Regions from separate parts of the Bacillus kalamii genome, predicted to be linked through region 1. Evidence: riboswitches for the same ligand, from Rfam matches in the RefSeq annotation. Region 1 holds a riboswitch; each other region holds the start of a gene.

What was found. Region 1 has a riboswitch for cobalamin ahead of ABC357_RS12560 (ABC transporter substrate-binding protein). Riboswitches for the same ligand answer to the same signal wherever they lie in the genome.
Region 2: another riboswitch for cobalamin. It lies ahead of ABC357_RS01620 (hypothetical protein); the one in region 1 lies ahead of ABC357_RS12560 (ABC transporter substrate-binding protein).
Region 3: another riboswitch for cobalamin. It lies ahead of metE (5-methyltetrahydropteroyltriglutamate--homocysteine S-methyltransferase); the one in region 1 lies ahead of ABC357_RS12560 (ABC transporter substrate-binding protein).

The regions. Positions count from the first base shown of each region.
Region 1 covers NZ_JBDFMI010000001.1:2,537,861-2,541,146, reverse strand. The annotation lists gene ABC357_RS12565 (aminopeptidase) at 1-1,203, shown strand, start outside; cobalamin riboswitch at 1,259-1,440, shown strand; gene ABC357_RS12560 (ABC transporter substrate-binding protein) at 1,616-2,584, shown strand; gene ABC357_RS12555 (FecCD family ABC transporter permease) at 2,571-3,286, shown strand, end outside.
Region 2 covers NZ_JBDFMI010000001.1:309,650-312,935, forward strand. The annotation lists gene ABC357_RS01610 (beta strand repeat-containing protein) at 1-243, shown strand, start outside; gene rluF (23S rRNA pseudouridine(2604) synthase RluF) at 304-1,008, opposite strand; cobalamin riboswitch at 1,345-1,542, shown strand; gene ABC357_RS01620 (hypothetical protein) at 1,707-1,931, shown strand; gene mmgD (citrate synthase) at 1,932-3,047, shown strand; gene ABC357_RS01630 (bifunctional 2-methylcitrate dehydratase/aconitate hydratase) at 3,140-3,286, shown strand, end outside.
Region 3 covers NZ_JBDFMI010000001.1:1,844,873-1,848,158, forward strand. The annotation lists gene metE (5-methyltetrahydropteroyltriglutamate--homocysteine S-methyltransferase) at 1-1,696, opposite strand, end outside; cobalamin riboswitch at 1,822-1,966, opposite strand; gene ABC357_RS09250 (DHA2 family efflux MFS transporter permease subunit) at 2,474-3,286, opposite strand, start outside.

The DNA of each region.
Region 1 (3,286 bases):
TATGCAGAGCTAGCTGTTAAAGTGGGCGTTAATGTACAGCCCGGGCAAACGCTTGTTGTGAGAACAACGCTAGAAGGTGCGGAATTAGTCCGCATCATTACGAAAAAAGCATATGAAGCAGGAGCGCATAATGTCATTGTCCAATGGAGCGATGATACAATCACCCGCTTGAAATATGAGCATGCAGGGGATGACGTGTTCAAAACATTCCCTGTGCACCAGGCAAATGAAACAAATGAACTTGCAGAGCAGGGCGCTTCATTCCTTTCTGTTATTTCGTCTTCTCCTGATTTGTTGAAGGGTGTGGCATTGGAACGTTTGGCGAATAACCAGAAAGCATCCGGTCAAGCGTTAAGCAAATTCCGCCAAATCATGCAAGCGGATAAAGTATGCTGGTCCATTGTGGCTGTTCCATCCCAGGCATGGGCAGATATGGTCTTCCCGGATGCACCGGAAGAAGATCGAATTACGCTTTTATGGGAAGCAATCTTCAAGGCGACTAGAATCGACCAGGATAATCCTGTGGAAGCATGGAAGAAACATGATGATACATTACATACAAAAGTGGACTATTTGAATGGAAAGCATTATAAAAAATTGCATTATAAAGCGCCAGGTACTGATTTGACAGTAGAACTTCCGGAAAAACATATTTGGTGCGGCGCCGGAAGCATTTCTGAAGCTGGCGTGGAATTCATGGCAAACATGCCTACTGAAGAAGTGTTCAGTATGCCGTTGAAGACTGGGGTGAACGGAACTGTTTCCAGTACAAAACCATTAAGCTACAACGGCAATATCATTGACAACTTCTCATTGACTTTCGAAAATGGCCGTATTGTCAACGTAAAAGCAGAAGTGGGCGAGGATGTATTGAAGGATTTAATTGAAACAGATGAAGGCTCGCATTATTTGGGAGAAGTGGCTTTGGTGCCTCATCATTCGCCAATCTCTGAATCCAATATCCTTTATTACAATACACTTTTTGATGAAAATGCCTCAAACCATCTGGCTATTGGAAGTGCGTATGCATTCAATTTGGATGGCGGCAAAACAATGTCGCGTGAGGAACTGAATGAAAACGGAGCAAATGAAAGCATTACACATGTTGACTTCATGATCGGATCCGACCAAATGGATATCGATGGCATTACAGAAGACGGTAAGGAAGAACCAATCTTCCGAAATGGAAATTGGGCATTCTAATTAATGGCTGACAAGATTCTGTATTTGTTGTAAAATAATGGAGTATACATGGATAATTAAATACGATTTTTGAAGTGCCTGTAATCAGGATAATAGGGAAACTGGTGAAAATCCAGTGCAGCCCCCGCTACTGTAAGCATCTTTTTTATGACCCGCTTGCCACTGAACCTAGTTTGGGAAGGCAGCGGAAGCTGTATGATGCGAAGCCAGGAGACCTGCTTTAAAAAGGGATAACTTGTTTTTCGGAGGGAAAAGTAAGTCAAGCAGGTTATTGTATGTGACTTACATTTAATGAGAGCCTTGACTTTATAGTCAGGGCTCTTTTTCATATCTCCCGTAGTTATTTATACATGTATCAGAAGATTCTTACATTTGTTGACTAAAGGAGTGGGGGAAGACAATGAATAAACGGATGATGAAGTTTATTAGTGCAGCAACCCTGTTGTTTTTGCTTGTATTCGGAGCATTGGCAGGATGCGGAACAAGCGATGAGGGAAAAAAGGAAAACAATGAAAAACAATCGGCCAGCAGTGAGCAGAAGGCATTTCCGGTTACATTTAAGGATGACTCTGGAAATGAGGTAACCATCAAAGAAAAGCCTACAAAGATTGTTTCCGTTTTGCCGAGTACGACAGAAACTTTATTTGCATTAGGCTTGGATAAAGAAATTGTCGGAGTATCCGACTTTGATAACTATCCAGAAAAAGTGTCGAAAAGGCAAAAAATCGGCTCGCAGGATATCAATGTAGAAAGTGTGCTTGCATTGGCGCCTGATGTTGCCTTTATTTCAGAGTACCATGCCAGAAGCCATGCCAATGTGGTAAAGCAATTGCAGGATGCAGGCATTACGACCATTGTCAATAATACATCCCAAAGTACGTTCGATGATACGTACAAAGCCATTGAAATGATCGCTAAAGCTACCGGTACAGAAAAGAAAGCTGAGGAAATAGTGAAGGGCATGAAGGAAAAGGCAGCAACCATCCAGCAAAAAGCAAAAGAAGTAAAAGGAAAGAAAAAAGTATGGATTGAAACGTCCGCACCACCGGAAATGTATAGCGGAGGGAAGGGAACATTCCTTGATGAATTGTTGTCAATCATAGGAGCTGAGAATGTTGCAGGCCGACAGGAGGGCTGGATCAAGATGAATGAAGAAGAAGTGGTCAAGCTCAATCCAGATGTCATTGTTACAACATATGGCTATTATGATAAAAATGCGGTTAATCAGGTCATAGAAAGAAAAGGCTGGCAAGAAGTGAATGCAGTGAAGCAAAAGCAAATTTTTGATGTGAACAGCGATTTGGTCTCAAGACCGGGCCCTCGTTTGGCGGACGGTTTAGAGGCGCTCGCCAAAGCCGTATATCCGGATGTTTACCAATAAACGGATAGCGGCTCTGACGGCAGTTTCGACCGCACTTGTTGCAGCGAGCCTAATAGCGGGAGTTTTCTTCGGTTCCGTGCCGGTGTCAGTGTCCGATATTCTAAGGATACTGTTCGGTAAACTGTTCCATATGAATCTGTTTGAAGGAGACCGAAATATTGAAATGATTGTTTGGACGATCCGTTTTTCCCGGGTAATCCTTGCCTTTTTGGTCGGTGCCTCATTAGCTCTTGCAGGGGCGGCATTTCAAGGGTTGTTAAGAAATACCTTGGCGGACCCCTATACGATAGGCGTCTCTTCAGGGGCGTCTCTCGGTGCTGTCCTTGTCCTGTTTTTCCATGTGCCTGCAACATTTCTGGCCGGCTATTTGCAACCTGTGGCGGCTATTCTCTTTGGATTCCTTACACTGCTGTTGGTATTAGGCATTTCGCATTATTCGACCGGCCGAATGTCCAATCAAACAATCATTTTGGCAGGAGTCATCATTTCTTCTTTTATGAGCGCCTTTATTTCATTGATGATTGCTTTATCGCCAAGAGAAGATTTATCCAATATCCTTAATTGGACTATGGGGAGTGTTGCCATGAGGGGATGGGGGCATGTGGCGCTCATTCTTCCCTTTTTCTTGATTGGAGGCTTCCTTATTTTAATACATGCACGCGAATTGAATGCAATGGCACTTGGTGAGCAATCCGCCCGATT
Region 2 (3,286 bases), 2.2 Mb from region 1:
TTGGTTTTGAATGGAGTGGCAACTACACAAAGTGCTCCTGCAGCGAATGCCAGCAATGGCGGGCCGATTAGTTTGATAAGGGTAGGTTCCTATGCTGTAGGAGATACCATACAAATCAGAAATGGCTCAACATTTAGTGTCACGCTTGTGAATGCACCCAATGTAGCAAACAGTTCCGGCCATGTCAGCTTCTTCAGATTCGCTACAGGCCCGTTGGGATCCATTGTTATTGTTAATCCTTAATGAATAAAGCGAATAGTTATCATAAAGAAAGAAGGCTCTGTGTGAAGGAGCCTTCTTTCTTTATGTTCTCGGGGTATAGCGAAGTTCTGAAAATAATTGCGTGCGTTCTTTTTCAGTTAAATCGCGCCATTGGCCAACCTTCAGGCCATCGAGTCTGATATTCATGATCCGTATGCGCTGAAGTCCCTTAACCTCATAGCCAAGGGCTGAGCACATACGGCGGATTTGTCTATTCAATCCTTGTGTCAATATGATTTTAAAGACATATTTGGACAGTTTTTTTACTTCGCAAGGCAGCGTTTTAGTATCAAGAATTTCAACACCGCTTGCCATTTGTTTCAGGAAATGAGTGGTTAATGGTTTATCCACCGTCACAATATATTCTTTCTCATGCTTATTTTCGGCACGGAGTATTTCATTGACAATATCGCCGTCATTTGTAAGGAGAATCAGGCCTTCTGAGTCTTTATCTAATCGGCCAATGTGGAAGATACGCAATGGATGATTGACGAAGTCTACTATATTTCCTTTAATATGCCTTTCGGTCGTGGATGTGATGCCGACAGGTTTATTAAGCGCAATATAGACATTTTGCTGTTCTGTCTTGATGGGTTTTCCATCCACCCTAACATCATCGCCATCTTCCACCTTGCTGCCGAGCTCAGCAACCATGCCGTTTATCGTCACTCTTTTTTCGGCAATCAGCTTATCTGCTCCCCGTCTGGATGTAATTCCAGATTCACCGATAAATTTATTAATTCGCAAACGTAAGCACACCTTTGATTTTAGTATTGTGTACTAAAGATAACGTAAAAAATGTTGAATGTAAAATAAGATGGAGTGCAATAGGGATTAGCAATATTGGGCGGACCCATGCCCTCTCTTTCTAAATTTCCAAGCTTCTCTTTTTACCCAAGGGAGAAGCTTGGATCAAAACTGATCAAATTTGTATATTTGTAGAAATCATTAATTAAACTCTTATTGTAGACTAATCAATTCTTTGGATGGATAATTTACTTCTTACTTAAGAATACAATTTGTGTTAACGGTAAAAATTGATAATTAAATGAATATTTGTTATATTTAACTCGAATTAACAATTTTATATGTGTAGAAGCAGGTGTAGATAGTTTTGTTTATTATCTACCTAAGAGGGAAGTTCGGTTAGAGTCCGACGCTGTCCCGCAACTGTATTTGAGAGTAATTCGAAAAAACCACTGTCTTCAGCTATATGAAGATGGGAAGGATCGAAGAACGATGACCAAAAGCCAGGAGACCTGCCTGCTTCAGCATACATCAATACCTACGAGGATAGGGGGTGTTAAGTGCGAGCAATGAAGGCATGTTTTTTTTTAGGAATAACACATGCTTATTTAGGTATCTGTTCGATTTCTTAACAACTTCTAATGGGAAGTTGTTTTTTTATTTTTCTTGATAGTACAAACAATTACGAGGTGGACACTATGTTTGGAACAGTTCAGTACTTTACCGATTGCTTTAAAACTTGTATTATGAACAATTTCATTATTGAAAGACCATTCACATTACATTCTTATTATGAACATCAGCTGAATGAGATTATGGGAAGGTCAGAAATAAACAATGAAAAAGACATTTTTTCAAGTAATCTTGAAAAGGCTTACAAAAATATAAGAGAAGAGTTATTTGGAGATAGGAGGATGGAATAAATGGAAACTAAGGATACATTTTTTCCTGGATTAGATGGTGTAGTTGCAGTTGAAACAAAAATTTCATTATTAGATACGAAAAATAGTGAAATTGTTATTCAAGGCTATGACCTTATTAAGTTATCCCAAACAAAAGAGTATTTAGATATCGTCTATTTATTGCTTGAAAAAAGCTTACCTAATTCCTCCGAAAAAGAAGCACTGGCAAAGAGTTTAAAAAACGAATATGAAATACCCGTGGAACTCTCAGAAATATTTAATCATCTTCCCACTCATACTCATCCTATGGACGGGCTTAGAACCGGCATCTCAGCACTCTCAGGATTTGACATTCACCTTGATGACCGTTCATTAACCGTAAATAAAGACCGTGCTTACCAACTGCTTGGTAAAGTACCGAACATTGTAGCGAACAGCTATCGGATCATTAACAAGATGGAATTGATTCACCCCACCGAAAGCCTTTCATATACTGCAAATTTTTTTAATATGATTACAGGCCGCATACCTACTCCATTAGAAGAAAAAATATTTGATCGTTCCCTAGTTCTATACAGTGAACATGAAATGCCAAACTCCACGTTTACAGCGAGAGTTATCGCTTCCACTCAATCTGACTTATATGGTGCATTAACTGGTGCAGTTGCTTCCTTAAAAGGATTCCTTCACGGAGGAGCCAATGAGGCCGTTATGTATATGCTAAATGAAGCCGGTACCGCTAAAAGGTTCGAAGAGTTGCTAACTACAAAACTGTTTAAAAAAGAAAAAATCATGGGATTTGGTCATCGTGTTTATATGAAGAAAATTGATCCTAGGGCAGTAATGATGAAGGAAGCGCTAAAAGAGCTTTGTGATGTAAAAGGCGACTATACATTATATGAGATGTGTGAAACTGGTGAAAGAGTAATGGAGAGAGAGAAAGGAATTTATCCGAACCTTGATTATTATGCAGCCCCAGTTTATTGGATGTTAGGCATACCAATTCCACTTTATACACCAATCTTCTTTAGTGCAAGAACGGTTGGTCTTTGCGCTCATGTAATCGAACAACATGCTAATAATCGAATATTTCGTCCACGAGTACATTATATAGGTGAGCGTCGCGTTCTTCATTAAAAGAAGGCGTGAACACAATTGTTGCCCATTAAATAAAAGTGGCGAATATCTATTTTTTTATATTCAGCTCCTAACAGAAAAGGAAGGGTCTCATGCTAAAAACAAATAATATTACCAAAACAGATACTTTATTGGAAGAAATCGCTGATTATGTATTGTATAAAGATATCACAAGTACAGAAGCATATCGCACGGCGCACTATGTATTGCTCGATACGTTAGGGTGTGGAATTCTCGCT
Region 3 (3,286 bases), 690 kb from region 1:
TAACGAAAGACCAATTTAAAATGGTCACCGGGCCAGTCAGCATGCCTTTCATCGGTTTCTTCGTCAACGACTGGGCAAATACGCTTTCTTTAACAGTCATAGGTTCAATGAATGCAATATCACCATAGATGATCGGCGGTTTCACACAGCGAGAGCCATAAGATTGCACCCAAGCATTTTGGCTGAATGCAAACCCTCCCAGTTTTTCGCCGAAATACTCTACCATATCATTCCGTTCAAATTCTCCATGCACTAACACATCCAGATCCATTTTTTCCTGGATATCTACCCATCTTTTAATTTGTGACTGGATAAAGGTTTCGTATTCTATTTCATTCATTATGCCTGTTTTAAATTTCCGTCTAGCACGGCGGATATCAGGACTTTGAGGAAAGCTGCCGATCGTTGTTGTCGGAAATAATGGCAGCTTCCAAAAATCCCCTTGAATCATTTTTCGTTCTTGGTAAGGATGCGACCGGTGGAAATCTTCCTCTTTTATTGCCTCTAAGGCAGATTGTACATCCTGTCGGTTTCGGAAGGGTGAATTATTCAATGCAGCAATAGCTTCTGAAGCACGATCGAAAAGAGTATTTCTCTGTTCATCTCCATTCGAAAACGATTGGACTAAGCCTGTTATTTCGCCCAGTTTTTCATCTGCAAATGCCAATGCCCCCTTTAACGTAGGATCGATATTGGTTTCATATGTAAGAGTGACAGGTACATGCAACAAGCTGCATGAAGGTGTAATCCAAAGGCGATCATTGGAAACAAATTGCAGCAAGTAATCGATCTCTTTTTTCTTTTCTGTCAAATCACTTTTCCATATATTTCGTCCATCGATGATCCCGGCGCTCAACACTTTATCTTGCGGAAATCCAAATTGCTGCAAACATTCGAGATTTCGCTTTTTGCCATGTACGAAATCAAGGCCTATCCCTTGAACGGGCAAGGATACAACAGATTCATAGTGTTCCACTGAATCAAAATAAGTCTGCAGCATAATCCGTACCGATGGTGCCGCGTTGTGCAACTGGTGATATACGTTCTCTACTAGCTCTATTTGGTCTTCTGTCAGATGTGTCACAAATGCCGGCTCATCTATTTGCACCCATTTTACACCCTCTTGTTCAAGTTCTTCCAACACTTGACCATACAGTTTTGCTAAATCATTCAACAACTGTCCAAATTGATCGTGGTTATATCCTTTTGATAAAGAAAGAAATGTATAAGGCCCAACCATTACTGGTTTCCCTTCGATCCCAGCCAGTTTCTTAGCCTTTTTATAAGCATCTAACGGTTTATTTTCCACTAATGATAAAGTAGCGCCATTCCACTCAGGAATAATGTAATGATAATTGGTATTGAACCATTTGGTCATTTCACTGGCAACAGCAGAATCATTGCCTCTAGCCATTGAGAAATAGGTATCCAATCTGCTTTGAATATCTTGATAGCGGTCAGGGATCAGATTAAACATATGCGATAAATCAAGCATATGATCATAAAAAGTAAAATCATTGATCGGAATGATATCTAATCCAGCATCCTTTTGTTTTATAAGCCCCTTCAGTCTGATCTCATCCATATTCGCCAAAAAGCTTTCTTCGTCGATCTTCCCTGCCCAGAATGCCTCGAGGTTTTTTTTCCATTCACGTTGTTCTCCAATTCTTGGATATCCTAAATTACTGCTCTTCATCTTTTTCCATCCCCATTCTTATTCAATAAAAAAACACTTCTATCCCTTTGTAGTGAAGGTTAGAAGTGCACATCAAATAAACTAATTGATTGAAATTCTAACACCTCCCTATCACCCGTAGGTCCGCAGCGTTGTCGATAAAGGAAGGTAATCTGACTCAGAAAGAAAGGAACTCTTTCCTCACAGTGGCGGGACCGTGCTGGAATTTCACCAGGCTTCCCCTTTTAATCTTAATAAAATGATTAAGAAACCAATATCCACTATTTACATGTAAAAATATAATATCTAAATTAAATAAATATTATAAAAATTTAGAAAATCATACCATGTAAAGAATTTGAAGTCAATGTATTTTTATAATCCCTATTGGAAAACTGCGTTAATTAAATCGGTTGATATATAGATGAAAAATGAACAAAATTGTGCAGTTAAAATAACATGGAAGGTCAGTTTATTAATAAACAGAAAGAATGTTCTGCATCATCTGGTGGATAAATCATTAGAGTAAGAGCTTACAGATACTCTTCACATCTGCATTATATTTATGGGACAAAATTCCGGTTTGGATTATTAGATTGATATAACTTGATTTAGAGAAGAATAGGATACAATATCCAGAAACAGGAGTAGAGAAAAGGATACTTCAAAATCAGAGGGTCTGAATCTTTCATTTAGAGAAAAAAAACAAAAACTCATGTTTAACTTGGCATCATTATAAAAAGAACCCGGATGTTTATCATCCGGGTTCTTTTGGCATCATTTTTGCAATCTATACTATTATTTAGATACTGATTTTGTTTTTTCAACATCTACTACTTTTCTGCGGTCTTTCAAGAAGAAAGTCATCAGCAGTGCAATGATGCAAAGGATAAAAGTAAAGATGAAGGATCCATTGATTCCATCGATTGCAGCATCGGCCATTTTTTTCATATAAGCCAATTTGTCTGTAGCTGCCAAAGAAGCAGATGGTTCATGAGACTTCGTTACATTCGTCATGATGGTAACTAGAATGGCTGTACCGATTGATCCGGCTACTGTACGCAATGTGTTGTTTACAGCCGTACCATGACTGATCAATTTATTAGGCAGCGAGTTGATGCCTGCTGTTGTCAATGGCATCATAACCATTGAAATACCTAAGAATCGTGCTGCATAAATAAAGGTAATCCAACCCATGCTTGTATCCAAACCAAGGAACATAAACGGAACGGTTGCCACAACCAATATGGTTAAACCAGTAATGGATAGCCAGCGGGCTCCGAATTTATCAAATACGCGACCTGTGATTGGCCCCATAATCCCCATTAACAAGGCACCAGGCAATAAAACCAGACCTGAATACAATGCGCTCTTGCCGTGGATGCTTTGGATATAGATCGGCAATACGATACTCGCTCCAAGCATTGCCATATTCAAAATAGCACCGATAGCTGTTGTTAATGCATAAATTGGCGACTTAAATACTCTGAATTCGAGCATAGGGTTTTTCATGGTTAATTGTCTCCATACGAAGGCGATAATGCCAAGTACCCCAATAATTAGGGAAGTGATGACGATTGTATCATCCCAGCCATCGTTACCTGCAGAGCT